Regions from separate parts of the Cupriavidus sp. a3 genome, predicted to be linked through region 1. Evidence: predicted binding sites of a transcription regulator. Region 1 holds the regulator's gene; the other holds the start of a gene.

Evidence for each region. Region 1 encodes FliA, which starts transcription of late flagellar genes. Its sites were predicted from a motif close to CTAAAGTTTNNNNNNNNNNNGCCGNTA; they were not measured.
Region 2: the regulator FliA is predicted to act here: its motif matches at 981-1,007, upstream of ACAD63_RS17275 (DUF342 domain-containing protein).

The regions. Positions count from the first base shown of each region.
Region 1 is NZ_CP170644.1:2,132,308-2,137,067, forward strand. It holds gene flgA (flagellar basal body P-ring formation chaperone FlgA) at 1-308, shown strand, start outside; gene flgM (flagellar biosynthesis anti-sigma factor FlgM) at 481-789, shown strand; gene ACAD63_RS31520 (flagella synthesis protein FlgN) at 797-1,255, shown strand; gene ACAD63_RS31525 (flagellar protein FlhE) at 1,352-1,789, opposite strand; gene ACAD63_RS31530 (RNA polymerase sigma factor FliA) at 1,789-2,505, opposite strand; gene ACAD63_RS31535 (MinD/ParA family ATP-binding protein) at 2,608-3,402, opposite strand; gene flhF (flagellar biosynthesis protein FlhF) at 3,414-4,760, opposite strand, start outside.
Region 2 is NZ_CP170643.1:3,599,106-3,603,865, reverse strand. It holds gene ACAD63_RS17280 (class I SAM-dependent methyltransferase) at 1-858, opposite strand; gene ACAD63_RS17275 (DUF342 domain-containing protein) at 1,123-2,736, shown strand; gene ACAD63_RS17270 (hypothetical protein) at 3,037-3,192, shown strand; gene ACAD63_RS17265 (CapA family protein) at 3,278-4,390, opposite strand; gene ACAD63_RS17260 (FAD-binding oxidoreductase) at 4,622-4,760, shown strand, end outside.

The DNA.
Region 1 (4,760 bases):
TGCGCCAGGGCGACCTTGCCACCTTGCCGCGCGCGGTCATCACCGACCCGGCCCAGCTCGCCGGCGCCGTCGCCGCCAACCGCATCGCCGCCGGCTCGCCCATGCGCAGCGACCTGCTGCGCAAGGCCATCGCGGTGCGCCAGGGACAGACCGTCACGGTGTCGGTCGAGGGTGAGGCGTTCCAGATCTCCAGCGAGGGCAAGGTGCTGGCCGACGCCGCCACCGGCAATACCGTGCAGGTCCGCCTGCGCAACGGCCAGGTGGTCAACGGGCTGGTGCGCAGCGGTGATACCGTCGTGCTGCAATAAGCACTTCGAGTCTGCCGATCGTGGCTGGCAGCCGGATTCCGATGGCACCGCGGCATGCGAAAATGCCGCCGGTCCAGCCGTGCGGGCGATATGGGACGCACCCCTGGGGCACGTTCCCTAAAGATTTCCCCGCCACGGCCGTAATGCCATAGGAAACCAGCAAGGAACGCCCGTGAAGATCAACCATTCCACCTCGTCCCGGCCCGCCGACGCGCCCGCAGGCGACGCCGCCGCCCGGCCCCAGGCCGCACCGGCCAGCGCCGCCCCGCCGTCCTCCGGGCTGAGCGTCAGTCCGCTGGCCGCACAGGTGCGCGAGATCAGCAGCCGCCTGGCGCAGGAAACCGACGACGATATCGATACCGCCAAGGTCGAAGAAATCCGCCAGGCCATCGCCGAAGGCCGGATCAAGATCGACCCGGGCAAGATTGCCGATGGCCTGCTCGCCAGCTTGCGCGAGCTAGGCCAGGCCGACCCTCAATAGCCAAATCATGAGCCAAAGCCTGATCCAGTCCCTGCAGCGTGAAACCGAAGGCGTTGAAGCTTTCGGGCAACTTCTTGCGCAAGAGCGAGATGCCATCAAGCGCGGGGATTTCACTGCGCTCAGCGAGTTGCTGACGCGCAAGGTGGAAGTGGGTCAGGGGCTGTCGCGGCAGGTCCGGGCGCGGGAAGCGCAGATGCAGGTGCTGGGCCTGCGTGCTGGCGCGGACGGGCAATTGCTTGGCCGGCTCGATGCCGGCGTGGCGGAGGCCTGGCGCAAGCTGATCTTTGCTGCGCGGGTGACGCGGGATGGCAATGCGCTGAATGGCGCGGTCATCAAGGCACATCTCGATTTCACGCAGCAGGCGATTCAGGCGCTGCGGCAGCATAGTGGCGGGGATGCCGGGTTGTATGGGAAGGATGGGAAGGCGGCGACCGGGGTTGGGGGGGTGAGCCTGGCGGCAGGCTGATTTGGGTTTTGCTTTGCGGACCGGCATCGGCTTTTTGTTGCGTGCCTTGCGGATAGGTCCCCATCTGGTGGCCAGCCAGGCACCTAGAACAGATGCCTACCGAAAGCCCACAACCACCTCATTACTCCGCCCCTGCAAAACCGGCACCAGACTCCCCTGTCCCGGCACCCGAAACGCAAACACAAACCCCTTGGTAGCATCATCGCCGGAGAACGCGGACGTTAGCCCCTCGGCCTGGGGCAACATCACACACCGCTGCGCATTGCACAAATATGCCTGCAACTCGGCCGGCGGCGTCCGCGCAAAGCTGTAACGCCACCGCACCGTCGTAATCACCCCTTCAGCCTGCGGCAACACCCCCACAGGCTGAATCGGCGCCGACACCGCCCGCTGCCCCCGCCCATGCAACGCCGGCCCATTGACCGACCCGGTCCACGCATGCCGTGTCCCACCTTCGATCGCCGACCAGGCACAAGCCGACGCAGCGAGCAGCACGACGCCGGCGCCGCGGGCAAGCAGGCCACCAACACCCATCACAACAACCCACGCAACTGGTTCCGCAACCGCGTAATCGCCTGCCCCCGGATCTGGCACACGCGCGACTCGGTCACATCCAGCACCGCCCCGATCTCCCGCAGGTTCAGCTCCTGGTCATAGCACAGCGACAGCACCAGCTTCTCGCGCTCGGGCAGCCGGTCGATGGCGCGGATCAGCGCTTGGCGCATGCCGCTTTCCATCAGCACCGTCAGCGGATTGCCGTCGTCGCTGCCGGCAAGATGGCGGTCGAGGAAATCCTCTTCCCCGGAGCGCTCGAAATCCTCGTAATGCAGCAGCTGGCAGCCATAGACCTCGTTGAGCAGGACCTGGTATTCGCCCAGCGGCATCTCCATCGCCTCGGCCACCTCGGAATCGAGCGGCGTGCGTCCGAGCTTCTGCTCGAGCGAGCGCTGGGTGCGTTCGATGCGCCGCGTGAACTGGCGCAGGCTGCGCGACTGCCAGTCGTTAGCGCGCACCTCGTCGAGCATGGCGCCGCGGATGCGCTGGCTGGCGTAGGTCTCGAAGCGCGCGCCGTGGGTGTCTTCATAGCGCTTGGCGGCGTCGAGCAGGCCGATCATGCCGGCCTGGATCAGGTCGTCGATCTGCACGCTGGCAGGCAGCTTGGCGGCCAGCTGCAAGGCGATGCGACGCACCAGCTGTGCGTGCGCCTTGACCACATCGGCCTGGTCGAGCTTTCCCTGGATCGTGTACATGGTGCAATTCTCGTGAATGCTGGATTGCTGGACGGGCACGCCACGCGGCGCGCCGGCTGGCTCAGGGTCTGGTTCGTTGGTAAGGCATGGCTCGGGTGGCGCTCACGCCGGCACCGGCGTCGCGGCAGGGGCCGGCGTCTCGGCGCGCAGCGGCCAGCCGCCGATGCTGCCGGCGGTGCGTCGCAGCGCGCTGGTCGCGGGTGCTGCCGGGAAGGCCTCGACCACGCAGCGGCCAAGCTGCACGCCGCGCGCCACCAGCGGGTCGGCCGGCAGCCAGCCGGCGCACAGCACTTCCACGCCGAGGTACTGGCTGGCGGTACGCGCCAGGTTGCGCAGGATCGCCTGCACGGCGGCTTCGGTGGCGGCCATGTTGACCACCAGGTAGAAGCGGCGCCAGGCATACAGGTGATGCAGGCGCTTGATGCAGGCATAGGCGGCGGTGATCGACGCCAGCTCCGGGCGCATCACGATCACCACGTTGTGCGCGCCGCCGGCAAAGGGCGACAGCGCGCCGTCGGCATCGGCGGTGGCATCGACCAGCACGCTGCGAAAGGCCGACAGCGCCGCGGCGGGCACGTCGAGCCCCGCGCGTTGGCGGCCGGCCGGCAGCACCGATACCGCGCCGCCGGTGCCGACGCCCGCCACGGCTTCCAGCGGCAGGCGTCCTTCCTGCACGTCGGCGAGCGTGCCGGCCGGGGTCGCGCCGGCGAGCCTGGTCGCGCGCGCCGTGGCCGGGTCTTCGTCGAGCAGCAGTACGCGCTCGCCCTGCATCGCAAGCGCGTGCGAAAGGCCCAGCGCCACCGTGGTGGCGCCGGCACCGCGTTCGCTGGCGACCACGGCGATGCGGCGCGTGGTGCGCGGCGCCAGCATGCGCCGCAGGCTTTCCGCCTGGTCCATGGCGAGCGTGCTCACTGCAGGGCTCCCATGACATCGGCCGCTTCCGCGACAGCGGGTGCCGCCGCGGCGCGGCCGGAGTAATTCTCCAGCACGTCGAGCAGCGCCAGCATGCGGCCCATGCCTTCATTGAGCACGGTGCCCGGCACCGCCGTGCCGGCTCGCACGGTGCGCCCGGCCAGGCGTGCCAGGAACGCCGGCGCGGTCGCGGTTGGCGCGTGTTCGAGGCACAGCACCGACAGGCCAAGCTGCAGCGCCGCGAGCGCGGCACTGGCGGCGTGGCCGGCTTCGGCATCCTGCGCGAAGTGGTCGATGGCATGGCGCAGCGTGCGCAGGCGCGTTTCGGCCGTATCCGACCATGGCGCCCAGTGCGCCACCTGTGCTGCATCCGGCGCCAGCGCCGGGTCGCACAGCAGATAACGGGTATCGAGCAGCTCGCCGCTGGCGCGGTCGACCAGGCGCACCACCACCAGGCAGGCATCGATGCCGCCTTCGGGAGCGCCCTTGCCACGCGCGGGGCTGTCGGGCACGCGCACGTCGGCAGTGGCCAGCCAGCGTACCGCGTCGCGCTCGCACACGATGGCGTCGCCGATGGCGTGGAAGGTCAGCGTATCGGCGAGTGCATCGAGCTTCCAGGCGGCGCCTGCGCCCACCACGCGCACGGTCTTGCGCGCGCCCGCGATCCAGCGTTCGCCGGCCTGCTGCCAGCGCGCCAGCGTGGCGGCGGACGGCATCGCGTCGACCACGTTGACCACCCTGCGCGCAGCGCTCATGGCGGCGCGCAGGTTGGCGGCCTCGGCGTCGGCCTCGCCCAGCGGCTGGCCGGCGCGGCCAGCGGCGGTGACGGTGGCGGCCAGCGGCGTGCCGTCGCGGTCGCCCAGCCACAGCGTGTGCTGCAGCGGCTGCGGCGTGCGGCGGCCGGGCACGCTGACCGGCAGCGTGGCCGCCAGCGCCAGCACGTACTGGTCGCAGGCACGGTTGACGTCGCGGCAGACCGCTTCGCGCACCTGCTGCGCCATCGCGCGCAGCGCGGTATCGCCCGCGGTGCGCTGCTGCCACAGCGAGCGCGCCAGGTCGAAGCCCAGGCCCGCGCCGTTGAGTTCCGCGACACACTGGCCCAGCGCATCGGCGCTGTCGGTGAGCGAGCGCAGCACGTCTTCGGCGCCGCCCTTCCCGCCCTTCCCGGACTGATCGTCCGCTGCCGCGTGGCGGCGGCGCGCGACGTCGGCATCGTTAAAGACCGAGCCGCGGCGCGGTGTCAGGAAAGCGCGTTCGACCAGCGCGGCGCTGCTGGCCAGCTCCAGGTGCTCGGGCACGCGCTGGCCGGTCGAGGCGTAGAACACCGGCAGCCGATGGCGGAT
Region 2 (4,760 bases), on a different contig from region 1:
TTACGCTGGCTCGGCCGGCTTGTCCGAAACCGGGGCGGTGAAGAAGCGCTCGTTCATCTCTTCCAGTCCCAGCGTTTCCAGCACGTTCTGCAGCCGCTCCGCCGGGCGCCGGCGCGGCAGGTCCTTGTACTGGGCGATGATCAGCTCGTTCTTCATCGAGTGTTCCCAGCCCACCAGCTCGGTCACGCTGACCTGGTAGCCATGCGCCTCCAGCTGCAGGCAGCGCAGCACATTGGTCACCTGGCTGCCGAATTCGCGCGTATGCAGCGGGTGGCGCCAGATCTCGGTCAGCGGATTGCCCGCCAGCAGCTTGCCCTTGTGCTTGCGCAGCACGCTGGCCACTTCGGCCTGGCAACAGGGCACCAGCACGATGTGCTGCGCGCGCTTGGCCAGCGCGAAGCGGATGGCGTCGTCGGTGGCGGTATTGCACGCATGCAGCGCGGTGACCACGTCGACGGTCGGCGGCAACTGTGGCGAGGTGATCGAGTCCGCCACCGACAGGTTCAGGAACGACATCCCGGGAAAGCCCAGCCGCGCTGCCAGCGCCTGCGAGGTCTTCACCAGTTCCTCGCGCGTCTCGATGCCGTAGATATGGGAATCGTCCTTCAAGGCCTTGAAGAACAGGTCGTACAGGATGAAGCCGAGGTACGACTTGCCGGCGCCATGGTCGACCAGCGTGACACGGCCGCGCTCATCCTTGACCTGCTGCAGCAGCGGCTCGATGAACTGGAACAGGTGGTAGACCTGCTTTAGCTTGCGCCGGCTGTCCTGGTTCATCTTGCCGTCGCGCGTCAGGATATGGAGTTCCTTGAGCAGCTCGAGGGACTGGCCGGGGCGGATTTCGTGGGTATTTGACATGGGGACTGCACAGGCTGCGGGACGCGGCGCGTCCCGGAAATGCCGACAGTTTACCGAAAAGTCCGGCGATGCCATCCGCTGATGGCCTGGCCCACCCCTCCTCGGCGGGGGCCGTTGCCCGCTCAAGTTTCGTACTCCCGCTGCCGATGGTCTTGGATCGATAACAAGTGGAGCGCCAGCCGTCCGGGCACGCGCTGTCCGCCAGCGCGGGCAGGCCGCCGTGGCCGAGCGCCATGCAGCTCCGCAACCAACGTCAGGGGACTCATGATGCACGAGTCGGGATTGCGCCTGGAGCTGACCGAGCCAGGTGAGCAGGTGCATGCACGCTACACACCGGAGCCAGGCAGGCTGGCTCCGGATCACGCCAGCCTGAGGCAGTGCCTGGACAGCCACGGCTGGGCCGGCGCGAGGCTGGATGCACGCGCGGTCGCGCAGTTCCTGCAGCAGTGCCAGCGCGCCGAGCATGAGATCGACGCCGCCATCGGTGTGCTGGTCGATGGCGCGTTCGAGCTCGATATCACGGACGACGGCCTGGCCGCGCGGCTCACGCTGATGCCCGCCGAAGGCGGCCGCCCGGTCACGGAGGACGAGATCCGCCGCGCCGTCGCCGAGCGCGGCGTGGTGGCGCCGATCCAGGCGCTGGCGCTCGACGCCGCGCTGGCCGAAGGCCGCAGCGAGCTGCGCACCATCGCCGCCGGCGTGGCGCCGCGCCAGGGCGAGCCGGCACGCTTCGTCAACCTGCTGCAGCCGCGCAAGCCAGTGCAGGCCGATGAGGAAGATTCGCGCGTCGACCTGCGCGACCTCGGCAACCTGCTGCTGGTCAGTCCCGGCATGCCGCTGATGCGCCGCATCCCGGCGGTGCCCGGACATGATGGCGTCGACGTGTTCGGCAAGCCCATTGCCGCCGATCCGATGGACGATCCGCCCTTTGCCGAGGGCCTGACCGGCGCCGCCGCCGATCCCGACGACCCCGACCTGCTGGTTGCCGTGATCGCCGGCGCCCCAGTAGCCGGCGTGCATGGCATCGCCGTCAGCCCGGTGGTGCAGGTGGAGGCGGTCGACCTGCATTCGGGCAACGTCGCATTTGACGGCACGCTGCGGGTGGCGGGCGATATCCGTACCGGCATGTCGGTGCGCGTCAGCGGCGACGTGCTGGTCGAAGGCACCATCGAAGCCGCCGACATCGACGCCGGCGGCAATGTCGTGGTCAAGGGCGGCATCATCGGCAAGTCCGAGACCGGCCATGCCGACGGCGGCATCAGCCGCGCCAGCGTGCGCTGCAAGGGCGCGGTCAAGGCCCGCTTCATCGAGAACGCCGTGGTCGAGGCCGGCACCGAGGTGAACGTCGACAGCGGCATCCGCCAGAGCGATGTTGCCGCGGGCGCGCGCATCGTGGTCGGAGGCCCCGGCGTGCAGGGCAGCATCAGCGGCGGGCGCACGCGCGCCATGCTGGCGGTGCACGCCGCGGTGCTCGGCAGTCCTGCCGGCAGCGCCACCAGCGTGCAGGTGGGACTGAATCCCTATGCCGACGCGCAACGCGCCGCGCTCGAGGCAGACCGCCGGCGGCTGCTGGACGAGCAGAACAAGGTCAGGCAGCTGGTGGCGTTCTTTGCCAGGCATCCGGAGAAGGCCGTCGGCGACCTGCGCGAGAAGGCGCGTGCCACGCTGTTCAAGCTCTCGCGTGACCTGTTCGAGCTGGAAGGCCGCCTGGCCGAACTGGGCCAGCAGATGCAGCCCGCAGCCGGTGCCGTCATCGACGCGGCACGGCGCATCCATGGCGGCGTCACGCTGCAGGTGGGCAGCCGCGTGCTCAAGGTGGTGGAAGACAAGCCCGGTGGCCAGATCTGCCTCGTCGACGACCGTATTGAGGTGACGTGAGCGTGACCTGTGCGTGACCTGTGCCCGCATCAGCGCGCGCGCTTCCCCGCGCCCGAATTTGTACTATCCTGCAGGTATGTCCTGGGGTGCCGCAGGATGGGCGAGAGAGCTAGTCTCGGGCAGTGAATGCAGAAGCGGACCAGCAAACTGTGGAAGCGTTACACGGAACCGACTCACGTGGCACTTGAGATACCGGAAGGCCAGCCAATGCGGCTGGCCTTCCTGCTTTTGCACGTCCCCTGCATCGCGCGCGATCCGACCTACACTGAAGGTGCAACCAGTCTTCTACAGGAGGTTGCTATGACTGCCGCACTGATCACGGCACTGGCGCTGATCGCCCTGGTGGCCTGTGCCGCCTTTGCCATCTGGATCATGCGCGAGAAGAATCCGACGCTGCTGCAGCAGCAGGAGCAGTCGGTACGCACATGGTTCGACCATATGATTCACCGCCACTAGCGCCGCACCGCAGCCTGGCGGTACGTGCCGCAAGAGCCCGCCGTGCCGGCGGGCTTTTTCATGGCGCCGGCCTCATGGTGCGATCTCATGCCGCCGACAGGCGCAGTTCGTGCAGCCCGCTGCGCTCGACCCGCGTGCCGAGCGTGCGTCCTTCATAGGCGAACATCGCCAGCAGCCAGGCGATGTCGACTTCGCCCGCATATTCGAGCCGGAAATGGCTGCGCCGCAGCGGCACCAGCCGCAGGTCTGCGTTGCCTGCCGCATCGAAGCGGACGAATACCATCAGCGCCAGGTCCGGCCGGTAGTCGTCGTAGCCGCCAATGCCCTCGTAGTCGTTGATGAAGTCGCCGCAGCCATAAAGGATGGGCTTGCCCGCATGCAGCTCGATGCCGAGCGGATGGTGCGAGGAATGCCCATGCACGATATCCACGCCGGCCCGCTCCACCAACCCGTGCGCGAAGGCGCGTTGCGCCGGGGCGATGTCGTAGCCCCAGTTGCCACCCCAGTGGATCGATGCCACCACGAGGTCGCCGGCACGCTTGTCCCTGCCAATCCACGCGGCAATGCGGTCGCACGAGGCGGCGGACCAGTCATCCAGCAGGTTCACGCCGGAGTGGCCGGCGGTGGCGCGCCATGCAGCGGGCGTGCCGCAGTTATGCATGGCGAAGGCAAATACCGCGACGCGCCCGCCGCCCGGCCGCGGCAGCCACGCCGGCCGCATCGCGCTGTCCTCATCGGGGCCGGCACCGGCATGCGCGATACGCGCGGCATCGAGCGCCGCCAGCGTATCGGCCAGGCCAGCGCGTCCCCAGTCGAGCACATGGTTGTTGGCCAGTGACACGCAGTCGATGCCTGCCGCCTGCAGGCAATCGACATTGTCCGGATGCATGCGGTAATGCACGGCCTTGCCGGGCCATGCGTCGTCGCTGGTGGTGATCGCCGTCTCCAGGTTGGCAATGCGCGGCCATGCGCCGCGACTGTCGAGTTCGGCAAGCGCATCGCCCCACGGATACGCGGGCGCCACCGGATGAGCGATCGGGCCCGCCTTGCGCTCGGCCAGGCGCACATAGTCGAGCGCCGAATGCACATACGACTCGTGGAGCAGCGGCTGGCTGGGATGCGCCATGATCTGGTCGATGCCGCGCCCGGTCATCACATCGCCGCACAGGAACAGGGGAGGGTGGCTGGTTGTGTCCATTTGCGCAGCCGGCCGGCGCCCGTTTGCACCGTGCCGGCGTTGCTTCCATGATAGGCGGGCACGGCGCCATGATCGCGTTGCGGCACTTGAGCGGGGCGCGCTGCACGCCGCGTTTACATTCGCCGGGGGCCTGCCTTAAATGGTGAAGTCATCGGTCCTCGTGGCCATCTTCCTGCACCCCGGCAGCCGCGCGTCGTCCGATGTTTCCAAACCCGCATCGGGAGGCTGATCATGGGCCAGTTATCGCAAGAACATATCGAATCACTAAAGGCGCAAATGCGCGGACGGCTGCTGCAGCCCGCCGACGCCGCCTACGATGATGCCCGCCGCATCTGGAACGCAATGATCGACCGCCGGCCGCAACTGATCG